DNA from 2 places in the Thalassospira permensis NBRC 106175 genome. Region 2 is predicted to be linked to the other one. Evidence: predicted binding sites of a transcription regulator. Region 2 holds the regulator's gene; the other holds the start of a gene.
What was found. The regulator PhoB, encoded in region 2, activates phosphate uptake and scavenging genes when phosphate is short. The targets are predictions, from matches to a motif close to TNTCATAAAACTGTCA.
Positions count from the first base shown of each region.

Region 1 (14,775 bases), on a different contig from region 2:
TCTCATCCGCGCCATGCCACATCCGCGCAAAAAAATCGAACGGGTTTAATGACTGATCGATATTGCTGGCATCAAACCCCGGTCCGATATCTCCGCCGACATTATTCACGGCGTGGCAAACAACACAACCACGCTCGGCAAACAGCTTTTTACCTCGCAGGGCATCCATTTCCGGATAAACAATATTAGCAGCGCCGGCGTTGGTGTCATTCTGCGCCCAAACCACACCGAAACCCGAAAATCCTACCGCCAATGCGATTCCAACGGCAAAGGATAGCCCCAAAGGGCGAGTAAAAGAAAAATGCTGGTGCATATAAAGTCCTTAGGTTGCTTGCTTGGCTCCAAACGGTGCAGCGTTGCGACTGTAAAGAAGCCTATGCCACGAGACAAGCGTATCAACGAAACTGCAAACCGTTTTGCACGACCCCATGTGCGAAAAGGAGCACCGACATCTCATCGGCCTTGTCCTGCAACGCGCCCCACTTGTTCACCGCAATAATCAACGCGTGTTTTTTCAATTCAGACGGATGTTTTCGGCGCAGAAATCCAAAAATGCTCGAACACGGGCGGGTAAATGCCCTCGCCCGCCAATATAAACGGCGTTAATATCGACACCGCCGCCGGGATAAAATTCATCCAGTAAAACCTCAAGCCTGCCATCCGCGACTTCCGCATTGATGTGGAACCTTGCGAGCCGCACGATACCGCCCCCTGCAAGGGCCAACTGACGCGCACTTTCGGCATCCGCAACGTCAAACACACCACCCGGGGTTACCGAAACGTCCTGCCCGTTTACCCGAAACGGCCAGTCAGGAAGAACACGCTGAAAATTGTATCCGATCAATGTATGGCTTTGCAGCGCATCCACGGTCGTTGGTCGTCCGTGTTTTTCAAGATATGACGGGGAGGCGGCAATTGCCATCCGGCATTGCCCAAGCTTGCGCGCAATCAGTCCGGATGACTGTAACGGACCACTTCGGATCGCCACATCGGCACGTTCCTCATACAGGTCCATCACCTTGTCGCTGACTGTCACGTCCAGCGTGATATCGGGATACCGTTCCCGAAACAGCGGCACCAACGGTAAAAGACGATGCAACCCGACAGGCACGTTGGCCGTTACGCACAACCGCCCGCGCGGTGCCATTGCGGTTGCGACTTCCTGTTCTGCCTCATTAATATCCGCAATGATATCAAGTGCGCGTTCATAAAACCGCTGCCCTTCGGATGTCAGATGCAGCTTGCGGGTCGACCGGTTAAACAATCGCGTACCCAGCCGGTCTTCCAAACGACCGACAAGCTTGCTGACGGCGGATGGTGTCATGTTGAAATCACGTGCCGCAGCAGAAAACCCGCCGCGTTCAACAACACGCACGAAGACTTCCATCTCGCCGGATCGGTTGGTTTCAAGTCGCGCCACAGTGAATTCAACTCACAAATCTTCTTCTTAAGATACTACTAGTTGAAAATAAATCCTTTGTCCATATTCCCCCCATGAACCATTTCCAGTGACGGAGAAAACAATGGAATACAGACAATTGGGGAATTCCGGTTTGCGTGTCCCGGCACTCAGCTTTGGTGCAGGTACCTTTGGCGGCCAGGGCCCCCTGTTCGGTGCATGGGGTACAATTGACGCCCGCGAAGCCAGCCGCATGATCGATATCAGCCTGGAAGCAGGCTTGAACATGTTCGACAGTGCCGACGTCTATTCCGACGGTGCGTCCGAACAGGTTCTGGGTGAAGCCATCAAAGGACGCCGCGACAAAATCATACTGTCGACCAAACTGGCCTTGCCGGTTGGCGATGGCCCGAATGACTTTGGCACCTCGCGCCACCGCCTGATCATGGCAACCGATGCCGCCCTGAAACGATTGGGGACCGATTACATTGATCTGCTGCAACTTCACGCCTTTGACGCCTTTACCCCGGTCGAGGAAGTCCTGTCAACGCTGGATGACCTCTTACGCGCCGGGAAGCTGCGTTATATCGGCGTTTCAAATTTTGCCGGGTGGCAGATCATGAAATCACTCGCCGTATCTGATCACCTTGGTTACAGCCGCTATGTCGCCCATCAGGTTTACTATTCACTGGTCGGGCGCGATTACGAATGGGACCTGATGCCGCTGGCGCAGGATCAGGGACTTGGCGCACTGGTCTGGAGCCCCTTGGGCTGGGGCCGGTTGACCGGTAAAATCCGCCGCGGCACGCCGATCCCTGATGGCAGCCGCCTGCATGAAACCGCACAATTCGGCCCGCCGGTTGATGAAGACCATCTCTATGACATTGTCGATGTGCTTGAGGAACTAAGTGCCGAAACCGGCAAAACCGTCCCACAGATTGCCATCAACTGGCTGCTGCACCGCCCTACGGTGGCATCTGTGATTATCGGGGCACGCAATGAACAGCAATTGCGCGACAATCTGGGTGCGGTTGGCTGGTCCCTTTCCAGCGAACAAATCGCCCGCCTTGATGCCGTCAGCAAAAGGCAACCACCCTACCCGCATTACCCTTATTACATCCAGGAAGACTTCGCCCGACTAAACCCGCCATTATTTGCATAAGGATTACAAATACCTGCAACAGGGCCGATCACCCGGTATTGATCACAACGGATTGATCGGCTCTGTCTTGTCTTTGCCAACATCAACGGTTAGTCGGAACATCCGGTTTGATCATGCCACGGATACCCGATGCGATTTTTGCGCTGCCTCATCGTTTCTGTAATATTTACTATCACGGCACCTGCCATCGGGGGGGCTGAAACGTCACCCCTGTCGCTGATTGGCGAAAGCAGCCAGTTTGTCGAACTTGATCCAAAACGGATTGCGCGCAACACCCGCTTTTATGACCGGCGAAATCACCCGACCGATATCGGCGCCTATCGCGGCAAGGTGGTTCTGGTAAATTTCTGGGCCAGCTGGTGCCTGCCCTGTATGGCTGAAATGCCGTCGCTTGATCAGTTGGCCTATGACCATTCCAATGATGACCTTGTCATCATTCCGGTCTCGATAGACGAAGACGGGTTGTTGGCTGCCATTCCCTTTTACCGCCGTTTGGGCCTTGAAAATCTTGTTCTTTTCGTCGATCCGAACGGCGAAACCGCTTATAGCAACCGTGACAATCCAAAGAATGCCGAGTTTGCCCTTTATGGTCTGCCGATCACATATGCCCTTGATCGTGATGGCCGTATTCTTGGCTATGTAACCGGGTTGGTCGACTGGCAGTCAGACAATGCTGCCGATTTCATTGACCGTCTTTTAGAGCCTGCCAAATAAAAACGGAGGCATTCCTGCCCCCGTTGATGCTTCTGCACTCAGGCCCTATCGTTTTTTCTTCTTGTTGCCATAGGGGTTGTCACTGCTACGCAGATAAATGCGGATCGGAACACCCGGCATGTCGAAATCCTCGCGCAGACCATTAATCAGGTAGCGCGTATAGCTTTCGGGCAGCTCGGCGGCCTTGGAGCAGTTGATAAAGAAGCTTGGTGGACGCGATTTCGCCTGGGTCATATACCGCAGACGGATACGACGGCCGGAAATAACCGGCGGCAGATGGCGTTCGGTAATGGCTTCAAGCCAGCGGTTCAGCTGCGAGGTCGGAATACGGCGGCTCCAGATATCATAGATATCAAGGACTGTCGGCATCAAAGTATCTGTCCCGCGACCGGTAAGGGCCGAGAATGTCAGGATCGGAATACCCTTGGCCTGTGCAAAGGACGTATCAAGCTTGTCGCGCAACGCCGACATCACACCGGATTTGTCTTTGACCGCGTCCCACTTGTTCACCGCAATGATAAGCGCACGACCTTCTTCCAGGACCATACGCGCAATCGTCAGGTCCTGCTTATCAAGCGTATTGGTCGCATCGAGCATAATGACAACCACCTGCGCATAGCGGATCACGCGCAAGGTATCGGTCACAGACAGCTTTTCAACCCGATCATCAATCTTCTTCTTGCGGCGCATTCCGGCGGTATCGACCAGACGGATCGGACGGCCTTCATAGGACCAGTCAACGGCAATCGAGTCACGGGTCAAACCAGCCTGCGGACCGGTCATTACCCGGTTTTCACCCAAAAGCTGGTTCAGAAGGGTTGATTTACCCACATTTGGACGGCCGACAATCGCAAGCTGGATTTTCGAATTGTCCTTGCGAACAACTTCTTCCTCGCCTTCATCGTCTTCGTCATATTCGATTTCAAAGGACGGGAAAGAACCATCGTCCTCGTCCATCTCGTCATCTTCGAAATCGTCATCGATGGCAGCAATATCACCTTCCTTGCGCGCCTTGCGCTGCTTGTCGCGATATTCTTCCCAATGGGGGCGCATGATATCTATCAGCAATTCCATGCCAAGGCCATGCTCGGCTGAAATCGGCGCAACATCGCCAAGACCAAGGCCATAAGCCTCGTACAGACCTGCATCCTGATCCCTGCCCTCGTGCTTGTTGGCAATCACATAAACCGGCTTCTTGCGTTTGCGCAGCCAGTCAGCAAAGTGATTGTCAAGCGGGGTCAGGCCCGCACGCGCATCGATCAGGAAAAACGCAATATCACATTCTTCAAAGGCCATTTCGCTTTGCTGGCGCATTTTACCTTCGATTGAATCGTCAAATGCCTCTTCCAGACCGGCGGTATCGATAATATCGAAACCCATATGTCCAAGACGCGCCCTGCCATAGCGGCGATCACGCGTGACGCCCGGCTGGTCATCAACCAGCGCCAGCTTCTTGCCGACCAGACGGTTAAACAAGGTCGACTTCCCGACATTGGGGCGACCGATAATGGCTACTTTCAGCGACATCTGACTTTCAGACTCATTGTTATAAAACGGCGATGTGCGCCGAGGGGCAGTTTACCCCGTTCCGGCGCACGCGCATATCAGGCAAAAGATCGGATCTTTCGCAAAAACTGTGTTCTACCTGTTAGCGATACGCGATTAGATCGGCATCCGCAGTCAGGAAGTAAAGACTGTCACCCGCAACAGACGGCGGCAAGGTGATCGGGCCGGAAACTTCATCCTTGCCAATGATCTCGCCACTATACGGGGAAACAGTCATGATTTCGCCCTGCTCGTTTCCGACGATCAACCGGTCACCAACCAGGACCGGACCGGTCCATACCATCGGGCCTTCCTGATCTTCGGGATCGACAAAACGCGGCAAAGCAGTCACCCATTTAACCTGTCCGGTGTCTCGACGCAAGGCTATCAGGTCATTTGTGTTGGTAAGGATGAAAACATAATCGCCCGCAACCCACGGCGACTGGATGCCTCCGGCTTCCAGTTCCCAGACGCGGTACCCGGTGCGAAGGTCAATCGCAACAGTCAAACCGGCATTACTGGTGGCGATCACCAGATTATTGTCAATCACCGGAAGACCTCGAATATCGGCAATCGCCGAAACCGCATCGGTGCGCCCCGCCGATGCCAGCGCATCGGACCAGATCACCTGACCGTTTTCAACACGAAGCGCGTACATTTCACCGGTCGTGTAAGCCGAAATAACAACCCCTTGGTCAACCGCCGGGCTTGCACCACCGATAAAGGAAGCACCTTCAGATGCGCCGCGATGGCTCCAAAGTGTCTCGCCGGTCATAGCGTTCAGTGCGACAGTCTGGTTATCAACCGTCACAACGAACACGCGCCCGCCACGAACCGTCGGCGCGCCGCGCATCGGGGCGGTTACCTGTGAGCGCCACATCACGGTTGCACTGGGAGCATCAATCGCGATTACCTCGGCAAAGCCGGTCGTCGCGTACAAAATACCGTTTTCATAGGCAAGACCGCCCCCCAGAAGCGTGCTGTCTTCGTCCTCGTCCTTCGCCAGTTCAAGCGACCAGATACGCTTGCCCGATTTGGCACTGAACGCACGAACGACGGCGTCGGCATCAATTGTAAACACCACACCCCGCGCTACAATCGCCTGATTGAGCAGAAGATTGTCATCCATCGATCCTTCGCCGATACCAACAGACCAATCCTGACGCAGCACATCGTTGTCCAGACCGACATGATGCAGGGCATGACTTGGCAGACCACCGTTCTGCGGCCAGTCTTCCATCGGCTCCGGTTCCGGCAGGATCACGCGTTGATCGCTCAATTCGGCATCCGGCTGAACCGTGCTTTCAAGCGAAAGAACCGCAAGGCGTTCACCCGGAAGCGGCGGATCTTCGGATTCTCCAAGCCAGCTTGAGCATGCAGAAACGGCAACCGACATGCCCATGACGCACAAAAGGGATTTAATGTTGCGTGGTCTCAAAACCATATCCTCTGATCCAGTCCCTGTGAACAGGTTGCCTGTGCCATTCCCGCCAATCAGGCGCCAACGGCTTTCAGAATTTCACTTGCGCGGGCGCGCATACCTGACGGTGCTTCGCTGTCATCGGCAATCTCGGTCAGCAGCGGCTTTGCTGCCTCTACCTCGCCTGCTGCGATATGAAGCATCGCGATCATTTCACGTGCCGAGTAGTACCAGGGATTTTCAGGCACAGCGATCGGTTCCAAACGCGAAATCAAATCCTTGGCATTTGATGCGTCGGCGTTGTTCATCGCAATCTGAACCACGGCAAGATCGCGATAGATCTTTTCGACGTCGCTGTTACCCGCAATTGCCTCAAGCTCGGCGACGGCGGAATCTTTCGCCCCGGCGCGAAGATAAATTGCCGCCTTCTGGAAATGACCAAGGGCGACAAAACCGGCATCGCCATCGGCAATGATCGCATCAAGCGCACCCAGTGCCGCATCCTGCTTTTCTTCACCAGCCTGTGCCAGTTCAATGGCATTTGCCATGCGCGTGCCGTTTTCGATGCGCGAATTTTCCTCGTAGCTTTTCCAGCCTTCACGTCCGGCAACACCCAGCACGATCACGGCCGCCACACCCACGATGTATTTGCCGTATTTGCGCCACAGCGCTTCATTGCGCTCGCGCTTGAGGTCTTCTTCGACTTCCTGGAAAATATCAACCACGAAAACCGCTCCAATCCGATCAAAAGAAAGCGGGCAACCTGCCCGCTTGTCAGAATTAATTCCGGCAAGGATTTAACGCGCCAGTACGCAAGGGGTCAAGTCCGCTGCACATCAGGAGCCGCCAATATCGCAATTAAATCCCGCAATGCTGTATTTCACGCGCAAAACTGCCCCCCCATCACGTTGTTTTTGATCCAGTGAACAACCATCAAAGGAAAGAATTGCCGCCTGCGATGCAGGACCAGACCTTAACCCGAACGAAAATCTGCCGCTAAAATCATAATCTGCCGTCCGGTTAATTGCCAAACCCGGCTGAAATGTGGCCAATCCGTCCCAACATCAAAAACAGTATCTGCTTCACCCAAAACGGCACATGGATTGCATTTGTAAATTCGGGAAACGGAATTTTAATCGCTACCGGGCAAATACTGACCGGTCGATGCACGGAGATCAGGATGAAAAGCTTGCACAAGGCCCAAAGCCGACAAGAGGCGAAACGAATAATCCGTCAGCGCGTTCTGGCTGGATTATTCGCAACGCTGCTTGCTGCAAGCGTTTCAGGATGCGGGGGCATGGATAGTGCAGTAGAAGACATTACTGGAACCTCGGCGTTAACAGCTTCGCAATGGTATGTGGCGCTTGATGTCGTCAGCATCATCAACACTGACAAAACCCTGATTGACCACGTCGTTTCCCTTTCAACGGGCCGGGACTGTTCTACAATCCGAAAGATTGATGGTAAATCATACTGCAAAAAGGATCCGGTTCCGGAAACGCCACTTTATTGCTATCGCACATTGGCGGCGGTTAGTTGCTATCGTACACCCGATCCTTATAATACTGGCGCACAAACCGTTGACTGGCCGCCAACACGATCACGCAGCCTGTAATCACCTCAACCAACTGAAATCTCACATATATTTGTAAAAATTTTTATATCCCGGCCCTTTCAAACTTGAGGCTGCGGATAAACCGCGCTACCGTGTCATCAGAGCGTCATAAACGCTCTACCCCGGCCTTTTGAAATTACGTCCGGAGAAAGACATGGGTACATTGTTCAATCTGGCTCAATACCGCAAAGCCAAAAGCTTTGTGCATTTCGACCGGACTGAATTGATGCAGCTCATGAATACTTATTCCAGACAAGTCGCAAGTGGTGCATGGCGCGACTATGCCATTGATCACCTTGATGGCATGGCCATGTTCTCCATCTTCCGCTCCTCACACGAAACAGCCATCTTCACCGTCATCAAACTTGGTGCGGATCACAAGAATGCCGGGCATTTCGTAGCACTTCACAGCGGTGAAAAAATAAAACAAAGCTCGGAAATCCAGAACGTTCTTGATGCCGTTGAAAAACGTGCACGCAAAGTCGTCCCGCTGTTCAAATCCCGTTAAAGATCGGTTTCGCCTTTTGCCCCTTTCCATACTTGCTTTCTTCTCGCCCAATCGCGGCAATCGCACCATCCTGTGTGGTTTTCTTGTTCTGGCGGCATATACGTTTCATGCTCCACCGGCACAGGCCGACTACACCAGTGGTTACAAGGCCTATCAGGCGGGGAATTATGAAATGGCCCGCGCACAGTGGCGCGTTGCCGCACAGGAAGACGATCCACGTGCGCAATATGCGCTTGGCCTGCTTTACTATCGCGGTCTTGCCGGACCACAGGACTACCGACAGGCGGCAGATTGGTTTGCCCTTGCAGCACGCTCTAATCATGCAAATGCAATCTATTACCTTGGGCTGATGTATTTCAATGGCTGGGGGCTGCGCTATGACCAGTTCCGCGCCACAGAATTCTTTAAACGCGCTCTTCATGCCAACGGGAACAATACCGATGCCGCCTTTCTGATTGGCGAACAGTATTTTCACGGGCGTGGAGCGGAACAAAACTATGTTGAAGCCGCCCATTATTACAGGATCGCCGCCGAAAAAGGCATGCATGCCGCCCAATTCATGCTCGGCGCGATGCTGGAACGCGGCTGGGGTATAGAACAGGATTATGCTGATGCCTATTACTGGCTGCGCCGTTCAGCCCTTGGCCCACGCCCCCTGCCTCCCGGTGTCGAACTTGAAATGGATCCGGCAACGGCAATTACCAATCTTGAACCAAAGCTGCGCCTTGAAGAAATCAGACGTGTTGACAAACGGCTACAGGAATTGGCTATTCCCTGAACCAGAACACAAAAGGCCACCCGAAGGCGGCCTTTTGCATGATATTCGTTCCTCAAACGGGATCAGGAAAATGCTTCGTCCCAAGTACCGCGCGTTGCGGCTTTTGAATATTCCGTCGCGCGGTTTTCAAAGAAGTTGGTGTGCTCGACCGCATTCAGCATCGCATCCATCCATGGCAACGGGTTCTGTTCAATCCCGTATTGCTCCTCAAGACCAAGCTGGCTAAGGCGGCGATCAGCGATATAGCGGATGTATTTCTTTATATCTTCCGCTGTCAGGCCCTGCACCGCACCGGCTTCGAAGGACAGATCGATAAACGCATCTTCGTGACTGACGATGGTTTTGCAGGCCTCGATCAGGTCGCTGCGCATTTCGTCATCCCAGATTTCCGGGTTCTCTTTGCAGAATGTCCTAAACAGGCGGATGATGCTTTCGCAATGCAGGCTTTCATCGCGCACAGACCATGTGACGATCTGCCCCATGCCCTTCATCTTGTTAAAGCGAGGGAAATTCATCAGCATCGCAAATGAGGCAAACAGCTGCAAACCTTCGGTAAAGGCACCAAACACCGCAAGCGTCTTGGCGATGTTCCGCTTGCCCTGTGTGGTTAAACGCAGGTCGCCATGCTCGTCGGTATACTCGTCTTCCGGACCAATGCCCCAGATTTGCATATAGTCGTATTTGTCCTTCATTTCCTTGTACTGGAAGAAGGCCTCATACTCGGCTTCGGGCATGCCAATGGTATCAAGAAGGTGCGAATAGGCGGCTACATGGATGGTTTCCATGTTGGAAAATGCCGCCAGCATCATCTGGACTTCGGTTGGTTTGAATACGCGCGTATAATGGCGCATATAGCAGTTATTGACCTCGATATCCGACTGAGTGAAAAAGCGGAAAATCTGCGTGAGCAGGTTGCGCTCGGCATCGGAAATCGTGTGGTTCCAATCCTTGACGTCATCGGCCAGCGGCACTTCTTCCGGCAGCCAGTGAATTTGCTGCTGGGTCAACCACGCCTCATAGGCCCAAGGATAACGGAACGGCTTGTAGACCGGGTTTTCCGTCAGAAGATCAATTACTTTATCGTCAGACATATCGTCACTTCTCGCAAAATTTCTGTGTACTCAAGCCGCCTTACTGGCAGGCGAGACATTCATCATAGTCAGGTTCGCTGGCTGCCTGTGCGGCGGCGGCCGCAACCAGTGCCGGGATTTCAAACGAGCTTTCCGGACTTGGCATATCGTGATCATTCGACTTCGCACGCCCCGGAATGTTCGCAACCACCTCGGCCCGCTGGATCGATTTCGACCGGCAGTAATAAAGGCTTTTGACCCCCTTTTTCCATGCCTGGAAATGGATCTGATGCAGGTCACGTTTATGAACATTCGACGCCAGGAAGATGTTCAGTGACTGTGCCTGATCAATCATCGGCGTGCGATCACCGGCAAGTTCGATCAGCCAGCGCTGATCCAGCTCGAACGCAGTCTTGAAAATGTCCTTTTCCAGATCAGACAGGAAATCAAGATGCTGAACCGATCCTTCATGCACCGTGATGGATGTCCAGACATCCTCAGTATTCCGGCCTTTTTCTTCCAGAACCTCGGCAAGATACTTGTTACGCACGTTAAACGAGCCCGAAAGCGTCTTGTGGGTGTAGGAGTTCGCCGCCATCGGCTCGATTCCCGGCGAAGCACCGCCGCAAATGATCGAAATCGATGCGGTCGGCGCAATCGCGGTTTTGTTCGAGAAACGGGTTTTGATGCCGTATTCGGCCGCATCCGGGCACGAACCGCGTTCTTCCGCCAACTTCTCGGACGCAGCATCGGCATGCTTTTTCAAGTGATCAAAAATCTGCTTGTTCCAGACTTTGCTCATCACCCCTTCAAGCGGCACTTTCTGCGCCTGAAGGAAGGAATGGAAGCCCATCACTCCAAGACCAACCGAACGTTCACGCATCGCGGAATATTTCGCACGCGCCATGGTATCGGGCGCATGATCGATAAAGTCCTGAAGCACGTTATCAAGGAAACGCAGAATATCTTCGATGAACTGCGTGTCATCCTTCCAGGTCAGATAATGTTCAAGGTTCAGCGACGACAGGCAGCAAACAGCAGTACGATCCCCGCCCAGATGATCCTTGCCGGTCGGCAACGTGATTTCCGAACACAGGTTCGACGTCTTGACACTAAGCCCGGCCAGCTTGTGGTGTTCCGGCACCGCACGGTTCACGGTGTCGATGAACAGCATATAGGGCTCGCCTGTTTCAACGCGCGATGTCAGCAAACGTATCCACAATGAACGCGCGCTGATTTTGCGGACAACATGCCCGTCTTTTGGGGATGTCAGCGCCCATTCTTCATCATTTTCGACCGCACGCATGAAGGCATCCGAAATCGCAACGCCCTGATGCAGGTTCGGCGTCTTGCGGTTCGGGTCACCACCGGTCGGGCGGCGCATCTCGGAAAACTCTTCGATCTCTGGATGGCTGACTGGCATATAAACCGCGGCCGATCCGCGGCGCAACGATCCCTGACTGATCGCCAGTGTCAAGCTGTCCATCACACGGATAAACGGCACCACGCCCGATGTTTTACCGTTCTTGCCGACCTTCTCGCCAATCGAACGCAGATTGCCCCAATACGAACCGATTCCGCCGCCACGTGCCGCAAGCCAGACATTCTCTGTCCAGATATCCACAATACCGCCAAGATTATCGTCTGCCTCGTTCAGGAAGCAGGAAATCGGCAAGCCTCGCGTGGTCCCGCCATTCGACAGGATCGGAGTGGCGGGCATGAACCAGAGCTTGGAAATATAATCATAAAGACGCTGCGCATGCGCTTCGTTGTCACCATAGTAGCTGGCAACGCGCGCAAACAGATCCTGATAGCTTTCGCCCGGCATCAGATAACGGTCATTCAAAACCGCCTTGCCAAAGTCAGTCAGCAATGCATCGCGCGAACGATCAACAATAACGCGCGCACCTTTTTCGTGCTGCACCACATCCAGCATCTTCATGCTTGTAGTCCCCTTACCTGAACGGTCGCACGTTGGCGGCGATCCGCTTCCTGTTTGTTATCTTCATCAAACGGCGTTTGCCTGATCCGGCCCCGGTTGACGGCCTGCCAGATCATGAAAAATAGCCGTTTCCAATGCCCGTTTGAAAATGGTTATGCCTGCTCAAAGCCGGATTGAAAACACAATATGTAGTGGGAATGAATAAAAAATCGTCAATTGATTGTATCAGTTCCGTTACAATCCCGGATATCCAATGATTCGCGGCAAAGGCATTTTTTACTCCCCCTGCGGTCAAGCAAAAGATCAGCAAAATTTTTGCGAACAGCTTGATCCCAAAGGTTGAGTTTGGGGTGATCAGCATCCTACAAATTCGCAAAACGCCAGTTGCGATTCCCGATTTGAATTGTCCCAAACAAAAAGCGCCCGGACAAACCGGACGCTTTTTACAGATATTCGAAACGTGCTTAGGGCAGTTTATAGGCCACCACGTAATCACCGGCCTTGGTTCCGATGGAACCGTGCCCACCAGCAACGATCAGCACATATTGTGTGCCGTCATCGGTGGTGTAGGTCATCGGCGTTGACTGCCCACCAGCAGGCAGCCGCGCCTCCCAAAGCTGTTTGCCCGTGGTGACGTCATAGGCACGGAAGTAGTTATCAACCGCCGCACCAAGGAACGCCACACCACCCTTGGTGATGATCGGACCACCGATGCCTGGCACACCAAGCTCGAACGGTAATGGCAGGGGTGTCATGTCCTCAACCGTACCGTTTTTATGCTTGTAAACAACCTCGCCAGTGCGAAGGTCCGCCCCCGCGACATAGCCCCATGGCGGAGCCTGGCACGGTACGCCAACTGGTGACAGGAATGGCCCCATATTGACTGCATAAGGCGCGCCTTCATTGCGGTTGATCCCCATCTCGCTGGCTTTTTCCGTACCGCGCGGCGGCACTTCGTCGCGTGGGATCAATTGCGATGTGAAAGCAAGATATGTCGGCATGCCGAACATGATCTGTTTTTCGGGATCAATCGCCACACTGCCCCAATTGAATGTGCCGAAATTACCGGGATAAACCAGCGTCCCTTCCAAAGAAGGCGGGGTGTAACGGCCTTCATATTTCAACTGATGGAACTGAATGCGACATGCCAGCTGATCAAACAGTGTAATGCCCCACATGTCCTTTTCCGTCAGCGGTTCGGGCATGAAGGTCAGGTCCGATACCGGCTGTGTCGGCGCCGTGAAATCCTCCGGGATCGCACCGCCAGGTGCGGGAACTTCCCTAACCGGAATGATCGGTTCGCCCGTTCGGCGATCAAGGACATAGATATCACCCTGCTTGGTCGGTCCGACAAGTGCCGGGACATTTTCACCATCGGATGTGGTGATATCGAGCAACGCGGGCTGGGCCGGAACATCCATATCCCAAAGGTCGTGATGCACCGTCTGGCGCACCCACTGGACCTGTCCGGTTTCAAGGCTAAGCGCAACGATGGATGATGAATAGGTTTCAACCTCTTCACTACGCCCCATACCCAATTGATCGGGCACCTTGTTGCCCAGCGGCACATAGATCATGCCGAGCTCCTCATCTGCGCTCGACACTGACCAGCTATTGGGTGAATTCGCGGTATAGGTCTGACCTTCGGGGATCGGTTCGGTCTGTTCCGGATTGCCAGAATCCCAGTTCCACACCAGCTCACCGCTATTGACGTCATAGGCACGAATGACACCCGACTGGGATTTGGTCGAATAATTGTCATTCACCGCGCCGCCAATAATGATCTTGCCATCAGCAACAACCGGCGGCGAGGTAGAATAATAATATCCGGCCGGGTTGTAGGGCATGCCCTCTTCCAGATGGACGGTTCCCTGATCACCAAAGTCGGCGCAAATCTCGCCGTTATTAGCATCAAGGGCAATCAGTCGCGCATCCGACGTCGGCAGATACACCCGTGCGGCACACGATGCATCTGCTGACATCGCGGTATCCTGATAGAATGTCACCCCTCGGCAGGTTTGGTGCTGCCGGTCGGTATTATCGGGAACTTCCGGATCAAACCGCCATTTTTCCTGCCCGGTTTTGGCATCAATCGCCATTGCCCAGCTATGCGGCGTACACAGATAAAGCGTGTCATTGATCTTAAGGGGGGTCACCTGATAGGTCGTTTCAGGCACGTCTTCGGACCGCCTGACATCGCCGGTCTGAAAAACCCACGCCTGTTCAAGTGTCGCAACATTATCGGTGTTGATCTGATCAAGAGGCGAATAACGTTGCCCGAACGGTGTCCGTCCATATTGATGCCAATCACCTGCCGGAACATCGCCGCCCAGGTCAGGATTGGAAACAACCGGGCTGTCGTTTAACTGGCCCTCGATTGCATGGGGGTTATTCATCATCGAATACACCGCAACAACAATCGCCAGGACAAGGCTGCCCTCCAGCACGAACGAACGTGTTGGTTTGACTTCCGGCACTGGCTGTCCGACCAGAAGCGTCTTGCGATAGGCAGGCATGGCAAGCCAAAGGCCGATCAAGACAATCAAACCACCGCGCGGTCCCAACTGCCACCAGTCAAACCCGACTTCCCAAACGGCCCAGCCAAGGCTTGCGATCATGAAA
Region 1 is NZ_AUNC01000019.1:14,243-29,017, reverse strand. It holds gene SMB34_RS10960 (c-type cytochrome) at 1-253, opposite strand, end outside; gene SMB34_RS10955 (LysR family transcriptional regulator) at 515-1,420, opposite strand; gene SMB34_RS10950 (aldo/keto reductase) at 1,524-2,561, shown strand; gene SMB34_RS20675 (TlpA disulfide reductase family protein) at 2,691-3,275, shown strand; gene der (ribosome biogenesis GTPase Der) at 3,321-4,802, opposite strand; gene SMB34_RS10935 (outer membrane protein assembly factor BamB family protein) at 4,924-6,264, opposite strand; gene SMB34_RS10930 (tetratricopeptide repeat protein) at 6,315-6,965, opposite strand; gene SMB34_RS10925 (hypothetical protein) at 7,538-7,855, shown strand; gene SMB34_RS10920 (DUF2794 domain-containing protein) at 8,010-8,363, shown strand; gene SMB34_RS10915 (tetratricopeptide repeat protein) at 8,380-9,141, shown strand; gene SMB34_RS10910 (ribonucleotide-diphosphate reductase subunit beta) at 9,204-10,232, opposite strand; gene SMB34_RS10905 (ribonucleoside-diphosphate reductase subunit alpha) at 10,273-12,147, opposite strand; gene SMB34_RS10895 (glucose/quinate/shikimate family membrane-bound PQQ-dependent dehydrogenase) at 12,618-14,775, opposite strand, start outside.
Region 1: SMB34_RS10920 (DUF2794 domain-containing protein) is a predicted target of PhoB. The motif match lies at 7,949-7,964, and genes of this name have one in related genera.

Region 2 (14,775 bases):
CTTGGCGTGATGCATACCATCACCATGAAAGTCATGCCGCGCGACGAGAAAACCCGAACCGTTCTGATCGCCTGTGACGATATGCAAATTGCAGGCAGTGCCATGACGCGTGCCCTGGGCAGCGAGAACGAGGTTTCGGCCGCCGCATGGATTGCGCGGGAACAGGTTGTAAAACTTGGTCTGGACATTGTGACAGGCATCGGGGCCGGTATTGTCGCGCTGCGCGTTGAAGGTCCTGCACCCTCGGTTGCCTGGCGGTGCGAGGCATTGCGTAAGCTTCTGGCCGATATCGGTGCCAGTGAAGAACTTCATAGCGCCAACAGCAACGCGTTCTGGCAGGCGGTTGCCGATGTTGTCCCGTTTGCAGGGGGGATCGGATTGCTATGGCGTGTTTCCGGGCCACCGGCATCTGGCGGTGCGATTGCTGCGAAACTGGCCGACGAAACCGGCGGGAAGATCATGATGGATTGGGCCGGGGCGCAAATCTGGCTTCAATTGGCCGGGGGTGATGCGATGGCCGATAAAGTGCGCGACATTGCCGTGTCCTACGATGCGCGGGCAGTTCTGGTGCGCGCGCCCGAAGATATTAGAAATCAGGTGCCGGTTTTCCATGCCGAGGACGCGGCTTTGGCGCGGATCAATGCGAGAATCCGCGAGAATTTTGACCCTGAAGGTATCCTTAATCCGGGCCGGATCGGACACATGATTGCCAAGCGGGGGAACGCGTAATGCAAACGAACTTTACCGCCGCCCAGCTTGCCCACCCGGCAATTGCCGAAAGTGAACAGATCCTGCGGAAATGTGTGCATTGCGGGTTCTGTACCGCGACATGCCCGACTTTTGTGACCTTGGGGGATGAACTTGATAGTCCGCGCGGGCGGATTTACCTGATCAAGGACATGCTGGAAAACGATAAACCGGCGACGGAAAAGGTGGTCAAACATCTTGATCGGTGCCTGTCGTGCCTGTCCTGCACAACGACATGCCCGTCGGGTGTCGATTACATGCATCTGATCGACAATGCGCGCGCCCATATCGAAGAAACCTATGACCGGCCGTTTGCGGATAAATGGTTGCGCCGGATTTTATCGATTGTCGTGCCAAACCCGACGCTTTTCAGGCTTTCGCTGATCGGGGCGAAACTGGCATCGCCATTCGCACGGTTTTTGCCGGGCCGTCTGAAGGGCATGGTCAAAATGGGGGCGCGCCATATGCCGCCGCCAAGCTGGGTCGACAAGCCGCAGGTGATCCCGGCAATTGGTCAACGCAAAGGCCGGGTCGCCATCCTGACCGGCTGTGCGCAACAGGTTCTTGAGACCGAGATAAACGAGGCAACCGTTCGTTTACTGACACGCCTTGGCATCGAAATCGTTGTGGCCCAAGGGGCGGGTTGTTGCGGGTCGCTTGTCCATCATATGGGAAAGGAAGCGCAATCCCATCAACAGGCCAAAGCCAACATTGATGCCTGGAGCCGGGAACTTGCGGGCGAGGGGCTTGATGCGATTGTCATTACAGCATCGGGATGTGGCACAACGGTCAAGGATTACGGGCACATGTTGCGCCATGATCGGAATTACGCGGCGAAAGCGGCCAAAATTTCCGACCTTGCCTGTGATGTGACCGAATATCTGGCAGGGATTGATGTCCCGGCGGATCGTTTTGCCGGGGCGACTCATGGCGGGGCGCGGGTTGCCTATCATTCGGCATGTTCGATGCAGCATGGTCAGAAGATCATTCGTGAACCGCGCGACCTTCTGAAAAAGGCCGGGTACGAGGTGCTTGAAATTGCCGAAGGGCATTTATGCTGCGGGTCGGCAGGGGTTTATAACCTGTTGCAGCCTGAAATCGCGGGCAAACTGCGCGACCGCAAACTTGGCAATATCAGAAACACGGCACCGGATCTGGTTGCGACGGGCAATATCGGCTGCATGGTGCAGCTTGAAACCGATGCGTTGAAAGTTGTGCATACGGTGCAATTGCTTGACTGGGCAGCAGGGGGACCGACCCCCGAAAAGCTTTTACCGTATTATGCTGAAAAGATCGCCTAGACAACGGTTTGGACGTCTAAATACAAAAGCCCGCCGACGTTGCGTCGTGCGGGCTTTTATGCAATCTGGCAGAGACTGCTTGCGAAACCGCTTATTTCGCAAGCAGGCTGGTGGCGATACTTTCGGCGGCAGAACCTTCGCTGCTGTCTTCGGCAAAAGCAGCGGTTTTTTCGCGAATCCAGTTCTGAACTTCGGCTTCGCTGACATCGACCTTTGTTGCCATCACCGCAATGACGGCTTCCATGGCAAGGACATGAGACGCAATGTTGTTGACCGCGACATGCAGGTCATCGATGTGGCGTGATGCGGCCTCGGACATGTCGCCCAGTTCACCGGAAAGCTTCTGGATCAGTTCCTGAATCTCGTCGAGCGAAGTGCTCATGGTCGTCTCCCTTTTGCGCGGTTCTGCGCTACTTCCCCAACGGATTGATATCTTATGAACAAGCTTCGTGTTTTCGGGGGGCTTTGTAAAGGCAGGGAAACCGAAAACAGTTAACGGTCTGCTGCCGTGCGGTCGTCTATCCAGTCCGGGTGATGTTTCAGGGCAATGTTACAGTTTATGTAACGAAGGCTGTCAAACCTGCGGCTGGAAACAGGAAAAATGCCGGTTTCAGTTTTGATTCCGGCACGGATCTGTTTCAGAAAAACCTTTGATTAATAAAGGTTTTTTCGAGGTTTTTTTCATCTCCGATGCGTTGTCACATAACGTTAACAAAAGTGACGCAATACCGTAAGCACCCAGCGTTAGAGTCCGCCTCGCAGATCGTTGCACCGTTCCGGTTTGGAACAATTACTGGGGAATTTACCATGAAGAAGACTCTTGCTGTTGCGGCGCTGATGAGCGTTGCCTTTGTTGGCGCGGCCCAGGCACGCGACCAGATTCGTATCGTTGGTTCGTCCACCGTTTTCCCGTTCGCAACTGCGGTTGCTGAAGAATTCGGTAAAACCACCTCCTTCAAGACGCCGGTTATTGAATCGACCGGTTCCGGCGGTGGTCTGAAGCTGTTCTGCGCCGGTGTTGGCGAACAGCATCCGGACATTACCAATGCTTCGCGTCGCATCAAGAAGTCCGAAGTTGAAACCTGTGCCAAAAACGGCATCAGCGAAATCACCGAAGTCAAAGTCGGTTACGACGGTATCGTTCTGTCGAACTCCAAAGATGCTCCGCGTCTTGACCTGACCAAAGAACAGCTCTTCCTGGCGCTGGCCAAAACCGTTCCTTCGAAAGACGGCAAGTCGCTGATCGATAACCCGTACAGCACCTGGGCCGAAATCGACCCGAGCCTGCCGGACGTTAAAATTGAAGTTCTCGGCCCGCCCCCGACCTCCGGTACCCGTGACGCTTTCACCGAACTGGTACTTGAAGAAGCCTGTGACTCCTTCGAAGCCATCAAGGCAATCAAGGACAACAAAGATCAGCACGGTGCAGTTTGCAAAGGCGTTCGTGAAGACGGTGCCTATGTCGAAGCCGGTGAAAACGACAACCTGATCGTTCAGAAACTCGAAGCAAACCATGATGCACTTGGCATCTTCGGCTTCTCGTTCCTTGATCAGAACGGCGACAAACTTCAGGGTTCCCTGATTGCCGGTGTCGAGCCGACCTTCGAAGCCATCTCGGATGGTTCTTATCCGGTGTCGCGTTCGCTGTACTTCTATGTCAAGAACGCCCATGTTGGTACCATTCCGGGTATCAAAGAATATCTGACCGAATTCACCTCTGACAAAGCATTTGGTGGCGAAGGTTACCTTGCTGACCGTGGCCTCATCCCGATGGATGCGACCGAGCGTGAAGCAGTCCGTAATGCTGCGCTGAACCTTGCTCCGCTGAGCATGTAACGCGATCTTTCAACCGGTGGCAGCCTTTTCTGCCACCGGTTTCTTTGTTTTCAGGCTTTAATTGATTTATTCTTGGACCTGCCTTAAACGCGCACCAAGTTTTTTGGTCATTCTTTGGCAAATGGATTAATCGCAATGTCCCTGACCTATTTGCTGCTTGCTGTGGCACTCCTGTGTGCCGTGTCATTTTATTTCGGTCGACAGCGCGCGGTGGCCCTGTCGAACGGTCGATACAGCAATCTTCATTCGCTGCCTGCGCATTACGGGATGTATACGGCGTTGTGGTGCGGCCTGCCGGCTTTGGGCCTTTTGCTGGTTTGGATGATGTTTGAAGGGACGATCATTCAGACAATGATCGTTGCCGATCTTCCCGAAGAAGTGACGTCCAATTCCGGGTTGTTATCTTTGGCGCTTAACAGCATCTCGCAAATTGCTGCCGGAGGCGGGGAACATCTTACCGTTTCTCCCGAGATTGTAGAGGCCGGCCATCGGCTTGCCAATCTTAACACCATCGCAAATGCTGCTCTTATTGTTGTGATGGTGTCTGTTGCCCTGGTGGGCTTGGCTCTGTCTTACCGCCGGATTTCTTCGGAAATGCGTGCGCGAAACAATGTCGAACGGCTGTTTCGCTATATCATGATCGTGTGTTCGGCGATTGCCATCCTGTCGACGGTCGGCATTGTTTTCTCGCTTTTGTTTGAAGCGCTGCATTTCTTTGGCAAGGTCAGCCCGCTGGACTTCCTGTTCGGTCTGGAATGGAGCCCGCAGACGGCCATCCGCGCAGATCAGGTGGCTTCCGACGGTGCATTTGGCGCAATCCCGCTTTTTGTTGGAACATTGCTGATTACGCTGATTGCAATGTTTGTGGCGGTGCCGGTCGGTTTGTTCTCTGCCATCTATATGGGTGAATATGCGTCGCCGAAATTTCGGGCCGTTGCCAAACCTGCGCTTGAAATCCTGGCGGGTGTCCCGACGGTTGTTTACGGCTTCTTTGCTGCCCTGACAGTTGCTCCGTTCTTGCGCGACAATGGTGCTGTGCTTGGACTTGATGTCAGTTCCGAAAGTGCGCTGGCTGCGGGTCTGGTCATGGGGGTCATGATCATTCCGTTCGTGTCATCGCTGTCTGATGATGTCATGTCACAGGTGCCGAAGTCGTTGCGCGACGGATCATATGGCCTTGGTGCAACAAGGTCTGAAACCATTCGGCATGTTATTTTCCCCGCAGCCCTGCCCGGTATTGTTGGTGCGGTATTGCTGGCGGTGTCGCGTGCGATTGGGGAAACCATGATCGTTGTGATGGCTGCCGGACTTGCCGCCAACATGACGGTAAACCCGTTGCAGGCCGTGACCACTGTTACCGTGCAGATCGTAACACTTCTGGTCGGTGACCAGGAATTTGACAGTGCCAAAACCCTGTCGGCATTTGCACTGGGTCTGCTTCTTTTCCTTATCACCTTGGGTCTGAACGTGTTTGCCCTTAAGGTTGTTCAGAAGTATCGCGAGAAATATGACTGATATGGCATCGCTTATGGAAGACAGAGCCGCCGCAAAAGTGATCTCTGGCAATCTGCACACGCCGGTTGACTGGGACAGCCCGAAATTGGCACGTAACATTAAAAAACGTTACGCAGCGGAACGCAGGTTCAAGATTTACGGCTTAAGCGCAATTGCCATCGCCCTTATGGCGCTGGTTGTGCTTGGCTATTCGATCATTTCGAAAGGTTATAGTGCCTTTTTCCAGACCTATGTTCAGATGGAAATCTTTTTCGACCCGGCCAAGATTGATCCGGACGGAACAGGTGATCCGGCAATTATTGGCCGGGCCAATTTTGATGGTCTGATCAGGGATGCACTGAGCAAACAGTTCCCGGAAGTGAGCGGACGTAGCGAACGGCGTGATCTCTATGACATTGTTTCGGGCGGGGCATCTTATGATCTGCGCGAGAGGGTGCTTGAAAATCCGTCTCTGATCGGACAGACCCGGAAGGTCTGGCTGATTTCCGGTGACGACTTTGATATGCTCAACAAAGGTTATATCAGTGCAAACACAGACGAAGGCGACCGTCGCCTGAACGATCAGGAAATTGGTTGGTATAATACACTGGTCTCTCAAGGATCGGTCGAAAAGCAGTTCCATACGCGGTTCTTTACCAATGGTGATTCCCGCGAACCGGAATTGGCCGGGATCTGGGGCGCTGCGGTCGGGTCGTTCTATACACTGGTTGTGACATTGATACTGTCGTTTCCGATTGGTGTTCTGGCAGCGATCTATCTGGAAGAATTTGCACCGCGAAACCGGTTCACGGCGATTGTCGAAGTCAACATCAACAACCTTGCGGCTGTGCCGTCGATCGTGTTCGGTCTTCTTGGGCTTGAGGTTTACCTTAATGTCATGCATCTGCCGCGGTCGGCCCCGGTTGTTGGTGGTCTGACGTTGGCCCTCATGACATTGCCGACCATCATCATCGCATCACGTGCGGCGATCAAGGCAGTGCCGCCGTCGATCCGGCAGGCTGCCCTTGGTCTTGGGGCGTCGCCGGTTCAGACGGTGACCCATCACGTGTTGCCGCTGGCGATGCCCGGTATTCTGACCGGGACCATCATCGGCATGGCGCAGGCTCTTGGGGAAACCGCACCGCTTCTGATGATCGGTATGGTGGCGTTTATTGTTGATATCCCAGGCGGGGCACTTGATCCGGCGACAGTTCTGCCGGTGCAGATTTATCTGTGGGCGGATAGTCCGGAACGTGCCTTTGTCGAGAAGACTTCGGCGGCCATCATGGTCTTGCTGGGCTTCCTGATCCTGATGAACGGATTGGCCGTGTATCTGCGCAAGAAATTTGAACGGAAGTGGTAAAATGGCTGTTGTAACTCAAAGCGCAATGACGGCAGAGCCGTCAGTCACTAGCCCGAAAATGACGGCCCGTGACCTCAATCTTTTCTACGGCGACAACCAGGCGCTTTTTGATGTCAATCTTGACATTGTCGAACGCCAGGTCACAGCACTTATCGGCCCGTCGGGCTGCGGCAAATCAACCTTCCTGCGGTGCATGAACCGCATGAATGACACGATTGACGGTGTCACGATCAAGGGCAAGGTAACGCTTGATGACCGTGATATCTATGACAAGGCAATCGACGTTGTTCAGTTGCGCGCGCGCATTGGCATGGTGTTCCAGAAACCGAACCCGTTCCCGAAGTCGATTTATGACAACGTGGCCTATGGCCCGCGTATTCACGGTCTGGTGAATTCGCGCGACGAGCTCGATGAAATCGTCATGACCTCGCTTGAACGGGCGGGTCTACTGAAAGAAGTCAAAGACCGTCTGCCGGAACCGGCAACCGGTCTTTCTGGTGGGCAGCAGCAGCGTCTTTGCATTGCACGTGCGGTTGCCGTCAGCCCCGAAGTCATCCTGATGGATGAACCGTGTTCGGCACTTGACCCGATTGCAACCGCAAAGGTCGAGGAACTGATCGACGAGCTTCGTTCGAACTACACCATTGTGATCGTGACGCACTCCATGCAGCAGGCCGCCCGCGTGTCGCAGCGCACGGCGTTTTTCCATCTCGGCAAGCTGGTCGAAGTGGGCGAAACCGATCAGATTTTCACCAATCCCAAGGACGAGCGCACCAAGGGATACATTACGGGTCGCTTCGGTTAAGTCCGGGCAGGAGTATTTTCGATGGTCGATGAGAAACATCATATCGTCAGTTCGTTTGACGAAGAACTGACCCGTCTTAACAACATCATTTCGCAGATGGGCGGGCTTGCCGAAAGTCAGCTGATTTCCGCCATTCGTGCGATCGTTAAACGGGATTCGGAACTGGCCGAGAAGGTCATTCTTTCCGATCACCGTATCGATACGCTGGAACAGGAAGTGCAGGATTTTGCCGTACGTCTTCTGGCCCTGCGTCAGCCGATGGCAGATGACCTGCGGCAGGTGGTGACCGCGCTTAAACTGTCCAACGATCTGGAACGTATAGGTGATCTGGCGAAAAACATCGCCAAGCGTGCGCAGGTTCTTAACCAGGTGCCGCCGATCCGCCCGGTTCAGGTGATCCCGAACATGGCCAAGCTGTGCCAGGAAATCATCAAGGACGTTCTGGATGCCTATATCGAGGGTGATGCGGAAAAGGCCCAGCGTGTCTGGGCGCGCGATCAGGAAGTTGACGATATGTACAATTCCCTGTTCCGTGAACTGCTGACCTATATGATGGAAGATCCGCGTAACATCACGGCATCGACCCATCTGCTGTTTATCGCCAAGAATATCGAACGTATTGGCGATCATGCGACCAACATTGCCGAAACGATCTATTACCGGATCAAGGGCGAAGACCTGCCGATGGATACTCGGCCAAAAAATGACGCGGCGAACTTTGCCGTCGTAGAACCGAATGAGTGACACTGGAGCATAGGAAGATGGACCCAACGGTTCTTATCGTCGAGGACGAAGCTGCAATCGTAACCATGTTGCGCTACAACCTCGAACGCGAGGGGATGCAGGTTGTCGAAGCCGGGGACGGTGACGAAGCGTTGAAAATTCTGGCCGAAACCCATGTCGATCTGGTCCTTCTGGACTGGATGCTGCCGGTGATGTCAGGGATCGAGGTTTGCCGCCAGATCCGCCGGAAGCCTGAAAGCCGCGATTTGCCGGTGATCATGGTTACGGCGCGTGGCGAAGAAGGCGACCGCATCCGCGGCCTTGATACCGGGGCCGATGATTATGTGACCAAGCCGTTTGCGATTGGTGAATTGCTGGCGCGTATTCGCGCACTTCTGCGTCGATCCGGTCCGGCGCAACCACAAGGGCAGTTGATCTATTCCGATATCGAAATGGATCTGGCCGCCCATCGTGTCAGTCGTAACGGCAAGGCTATCCATCTTGGCCCGACCGAATTCCGTCTGCTGCGTTATTTCCTGGAACATCCGGGGCGGGTTTTCTCGCGCGAGCAGCTTCTGAATGCGGTTTGGGGGCCGAATATCTATGTCGAAACCCGCACGGTTGATGTTCACATTCGTCGTCTGCGCAAGGCATTGAATGACGTCAAGGGAACGCGCGATGTAATCCGCACGGTTCGTGCCGCGGGTTATGCACTGGATGTCGAAGCCGCCTGATTGCGGTTATTCCGGAAGACGAAACGAAAGACCCCCATTCTTGTGATGGGGGTCTTTGTGTTTCAGGTGCTTTTCCTGGATTTTGCCGGTTTGGCAGTTTTTTGTGCCTGGTCTTCGGTTTTTTGGCGCGCGGTGCGCGGGGCAAGTTCGTTCATCAGCAGCATATCGGCACGCCGGAACTTGGCTATTTCGAGATCGATATCTTCCTGCGGGATATCGCAGGCCGCCAGAACGTGATCGGACAGGCGTAAACCGGTTTCAAGTACCTCGGGGATGGCCGCATCGGCACCACTGCGTGACAGCGGACCGATATGGGTGATGTCCTGGGCACGGGCAAAGATTTTCAGATGTGGATAATGCTGTCGCAGCAAGGCGACGGTCTTTTCGGTTGCGTGCGGGTTGCCCATGGCAACGGCGGCAATATGGGCCTGTTCGGTATGGGCGGCACGAAATGTTTCCGGTCGGGACCCATCGGCAAAATAAACCGGCAGACCTTCGGCTCGGCCACGCGAAACCTGTTGGGCATCGGATTCCAGAACGATAAACGGGATTTCCTTGGTGCGCAGCAGACGGGCCAGAACCCGGCCGACGCGCCCGCAACCAATTACCAGAACATGTTTCTGAATGCCGTCGGTTTCATCCGAAATCTCGCTTAGCTGATCGGTTTCCTTGGGATGAAGCTTCTGTTCGATGCGATGGCCGAGCGAAATCAAAGTCGGCGTCAGACCCATCGAAATCGCAACCACCGGGATCAGCATCACGGCGATGTCAATCGGAACCGCCCCGTTCTGCGATGCCAGTGCAAGCATGACGAAGGCGAATTCACCACCGGCGGCCAGGCTCATGGCGACCCGGATTGAAGATGCACGGTTAAAGCCGATCAGCAGGGACAATCCGAAAAGAACCGCTGCCTTTATGACCAGAAGCCCGATCAGCCACAAAATGATCGTTCCGGCCTGACCGATGACCACATTGGCATTGACCGACATTCCCACAGACATGAAGAACAGCGACAGGAAAACACCGCGAAATGGCGAAATGTCGGCTTCGATCTGATGGCGGAATTCGGTCTCGGCCAACATTACCCCGGCGATAAAGGCACCAAGCGCCATTGAAAGGCCCGCGGCTTCGGTCAATGTGCTGGCAGCCAGAACGACAAACAGGGTCCCGATTGCAAAAAGTTCCGGGTTTTTAAGAGCCGCAATATACCGAAAGAGTCGCGGCAGCAGATAACGACCGGTCAGCAACAATACAGCAACCGCCCCCACACCGCTTAGTGCGCTGATCCAGGGGCTGGTTTCGCTCCCGGCATTGCCAGCGGCCTGCACCATGATCAGGAAGGGACCAACCGCAACGTCCTGCAACAGCAGGATGGCAAGGGCTGCACGCCCGAAACGTGTGTGCAACTGGCGCTCATCGGAAAGCTGTTTAAGGATAATGGCTGTTGATGACAGGGCCAGTGCCCCGGCAATTACGATAGAGGCGGGCATATCGTAATTAATCAGCAGCAATACACCGAACATCACGGCCATCGTGACGCCGATCTGCAGGAAACCAAGGGTCGCGAACCGGCCCCCAATCACGCGCAAGCGTTCGCGCGACAATTCAAGACCGATCATGAACAGCAGAAAGACAATGCCAAGCTCGGCGACGGTTGAAATGTCTTCGCGGTCACTGATCAGGCCAAAACCGAAAGGGCCGATGCAAAAGCCGCCGATCAGGAAACCGATGATCGAGTTCGCACGTAATTTCTGTGCCAGCGGGACGGCAATCACCGCGGCGGTCAGGACAAGGAACAGCTCGAAAAGAACGCTGTGTGACATGATGGATTATGCGTCCGGCGCAGATAGGCGTGTAAAGGAAGTCGTTCAAATCAGGATAGCGGAAATACCCCTATGATTTCTATGGAAATTTCGCGTATGAGAGGGCATCTGTGATGGATGACACGTCTTAAGAGCAGGCGACCGCGACGATTGCTTTCGGTATGCGTGCCAGTGTGGGAACCGCATCACACCGATGTGACGAATGGTATTACGACGGGACGACGCAGCTTGCTATTCTGCGTTCGCAATGCCATGTTCCGCTGGCCCGTAAAAGGGCATGAAACAATCAGAAATTTCCCCAAACGAGCAGGCCGGAATTGGAACAGTTCATCCCCTATTTGCAGATTATCGGTGGTCTTGTGCTTTTGACTGCCGGTGGTGAGTTCATTGTTCGCGGTGCTGTCGGTCTGGCGCTGTTGATGGGGGTTTCCAAGATCATTGTTGGTTTGACCGTGGTTGCCGCGGGGACGTCGGCCCCCGAATTTGTCGTGTCGCTGAATGCGGCGCTTGCCGGGTCGGGCGACATCGCGATGGGGAACGTGGTTGGTTCTAACATTGCCAATATTCTTTTGATCCTCGGCGCAACAGCGATTCTAAAACCGATTACGGCATCGCGGACCATGGTTGTACGCGATGGCGGCACCATGCTGCTGGGGACCGTTCTGTTCATCGGGCTTTGCATGTTTGGCGTTGTCGAACGCTGGGCTGGGGCGGTGATGCTGCTGGTTCTGGCAGCGATCTGGTACTTTACCTATCAGCATGACAAAAAAAGCCCGGGTGATGCCAGCCACCTGCATGAAGAAGAAGTCGACGAAGTCGGTGAAGTACCAAGCGGTTGGCTCAAGCCGATTGTTGCCACGGTTATCGGGATTGTCGCCTTGACCTATGGGGCGGATCTGCTGGTGGATGGTGGTGTTTCTGTCGCGCGTCAGTTCGGTGTGTCCGAAGCCGTCATTGGCTTGACCCTTGTCGCATTCGGAACATCGCTTCCTGAACTGGCGGCATCGATTGTTGCGGCGTTCCGCGGGCATTCCGACGTTGCACTTGGCAATGTTGTTGGTTCCAATCTTTTGAACCTGCTGGTGATCATCGGTGGTGTATCGCTGATTGCGCCGATTGCCGTGCCAGACCAGATTCTGCAATCCGATCTTTGGATCATGCTGGCAGTTACCATTCTTTTGCTGGTGGTCGGCTATTTCCTGCGCGGAGTGTCGCGGATCACCGGGATCGTCTTTGTTCTGGCTTATCTGGGATATGTTGCGAGTCTGGTTACGGCATGATTGATCTTCATGCCTGAAACGGTAAATGCGGTTATGGACCGGCTGGCGGGTTTGATTGTAAGTTCCGGAATGACCAAACATAAATGACGGCGGCCGATATTTAAGGGGGCTGCCTTCCCCGGGAAGGGGCGCATCTTGATGAACGGGATGGAAACCAGATGACAGGGAAAATGCCTAAAACGGCTCTTGTAACCGGGGCTGCCAAGCGTATCGGACGGGCTTTATCGCTTGATCTGGCGACACAGGGTTATGATGTTGCCCTTCATTGCCATTCCTCGCGCAGGGATGCGGAACAGCTTGCCGAGGAAATCCGGTCCCTTGGTCGTCGAGCCTGCGTTATTTCCGCTGATCTTGGCAAGGAAGAAGACACCAGCCGTGTCGTACGCGAAGCAACGGCTGCACTTGGCCCGATTGGTGTGCTGATCAATAATGCATCCACCTTTGAATATGATGATATCAGCACCGCCACGCGTGAGGGCTGGGACTATCATATGGAAGCCAATCTGCGGGCACCGTTTGTGTTGTCACAGGATTTCGCCAAACGGCTGCCCGCCGGGCAAAAGGGCGTCATCATCAACCTGATTGATCAGCGTGTCTGGAATCTGACACCGCATTTCATGACTTATACCTTGTCCAAGGCCGGCCTTTGGACGCTGACCCAGACACTGGCACTGGCATTGGCGCCGCACATCCGGGTTAATGCGATTGGTCCCGGCCCGGCACTGCCTAGTGTCCGGCAAACACAGGAAGTTTTCGATCAGCAATGCGATCAGACGCCCCTGAAAATTGGGACAAACCCGCAAGAGATTTGCGACGCGGTACGATTTTTCCTTGCCGCGCCAGCCATCACCGGGCAAATGTTAGCGCTTGACGGCGGGCAGCACCTCAATTGGGCGCCCAGTGGCGAACAGAATATGCCAGAAGAATGATGCGTCGGGCTTGGGTTCCGGACATCTGGCCGCACCAAGCGCAGCACAAGGAAGACCAGACCATGACCGCAGGCCTTAAGCAGGATGATAACATTACGACACTGCCCTATGCAGATCATGCCGGCAGTTTGCGTCGTGTCTTCGTGCGTGACATGGTCGTCGAGACATCCATTGGCGTATATGACCATGAAAAACATGCCCCGCAGCGGGTGCGGATCAATCTGGACCTTGCCGTTCTGGAAGGCGAGGGTGTCCAGAATGACGATATTGCCACTGTTTTAAGCTACGAGGATCTGGTGACCGGCACGCGGGAAATTTGCCGCGACGGTCATGTGAACCTTGTGGAAACCCTTGGGGAAAAACTGGCCGATATGTGCCTGGCGGATCGTCGGGTACGCAAGGTAAACGTCCGAGTTGAAAAGCTTGATGTCTTTGACGACGTTGCCGCGGTCGGAGTGGAAATAGAGCGCTTTAATATCGCGCGCTGATCCCATCCGTAAATCTGCTTAAAATTTACTTTTGTTAACGGTTTTGGACGGGGACTCTGTGATTCCTCTAGGCCGAATCGCTGTCTCCCTTATGCACAAGCATCTGGGGGCATGGAATCAAAGGAAAATATTCTTTTTTGACTCCTGTATTACCGAATGTTTTCAGGTTGACAGTATTTTTTTTGTTTAAAAACAATAACTTAGATTGTTTGCTCAATAAATGTGCACTTCATAGAACGTTAAGACTCTCAAGGGGTGCAGCAAAGAGCCCCCCTATTACCCACAAACTTATCCACAGCCTTGGTGGACATCTTTTTTGGGTTGCGATTCTGTGAAGTGATGTTGCGACGTTAATCTTTTTGGGTATTGTCGGAAGCCACTTTGAGAAGTGACAGCCGTCACAACTTTTGATTTTTAATAAATCTGCCGGAGACGCCTGATGAAGCCTGAAACCCCATCCGAAAACCCCGCTCGGGAAATCGGATTGTCGCTTGAAGGCGATGATTATGACGGGGGAGCTGCGCGCGGTGTCGAGGCCATCAAACATGCCCTGAAGACAATGCCGGGATCGGCCGGTGTCTATCGCATGATTGATGACAAGGACCGGGTTCTTTATGTCGGCAAGGCCAAGAACCTTAAAAAGCGGGTGGTGGCCTATACCCGTCTGATGCAGTTGCCGATACGGATTGCCCGTATGGTCGCACAGACGGTGCAGATGGAAATCATCACCACCCACACCGAAGCCGAGGCGCTTCTTCTTGAATCCAACCTGATCAAGAAGCTTAAACCGCGTTACAACATCCTTCTGCGCGATGACAAAAGTTTCCCCTATATCCTGATCACCGAGGATCATGATTATCCGCGCATCGTCAAACATCGCGGGGCACGGGCCAAGGATGGCAGTTGCTTTGGTCCGTTTGCGTCCGCCTGGGCGGTGAACAACACGATCAATCATTTGCAGCGTGCCTTTTTGCTGCGCTCCTGCACGGATGCGGTGTTTTCCAACCGGTCGCGTCCGTGTTTGCTGTATCAAATCAAACGGTGTTCCGCGCCGTGTGTGGATCGGGTTGCCAAAGCCGAATATGACGCGCTTGTCGATATCTGCCGTGACTTCCTGACCGGGCGCAGCCAGAAAATCCTCAAGCAGCTTGAAGCCGACATGCTTGCCGCGTCTGAACGGATGGATTTCGAGCAGGCCGCGATGTATCGCGATCGTATCCGTGCGTTAAGCCAGATCAGGTCGCATCAGGAC
Region 2 is NZ_AUNC01000001.1:108,844-123,618, forward strand. It holds gene glcE (glycolate oxidase subunit GlcE) at 1-729, shown strand, start outside; gene glcF (glycolate oxidase subunit GlcF) at 729-2,048, shown strand; gene SMB34_RS00390 (hypothetical protein) at 2,140-2,430, opposite strand; gene SMB34_RS00395 (PstS family phosphate ABC transporter substrate-binding protein) at 2,856-3,884, shown strand; gene pstC (phosphate ABC transporter permease subunit PstC) at 4,020-5,399, shown strand; gene pstA (phosphate ABC transporter permease PstA) at 5,392-6,741, shown strand; gene pstB (phosphate ABC transporter ATP-binding protein PstB) at 6,743-7,546, shown strand; gene phoU (phosphate signaling complex protein PhoU) at 7,568-8,290, shown strand; gene phoB (phosphate regulon transcriptional regulator PhoB) at 8,308-9,003, shown strand; gene SMB34_RS00425 (cation:proton antiporter domain-containing protein) at 9,066-10,826, opposite strand; gene SMB34_RS00430 (calcium/sodium antiporter) at 11,144-12,106, shown strand; gene SMB34_RS00435 (SDR family oxidoreductase) at 12,265-13,035, shown strand; gene folB (dihydroneopterin aldolase) at 13,098-13,523, shown strand; gene uvrC (excinuclease ABC subunit UvrC) at 13,963-14,775, shown strand, end outside.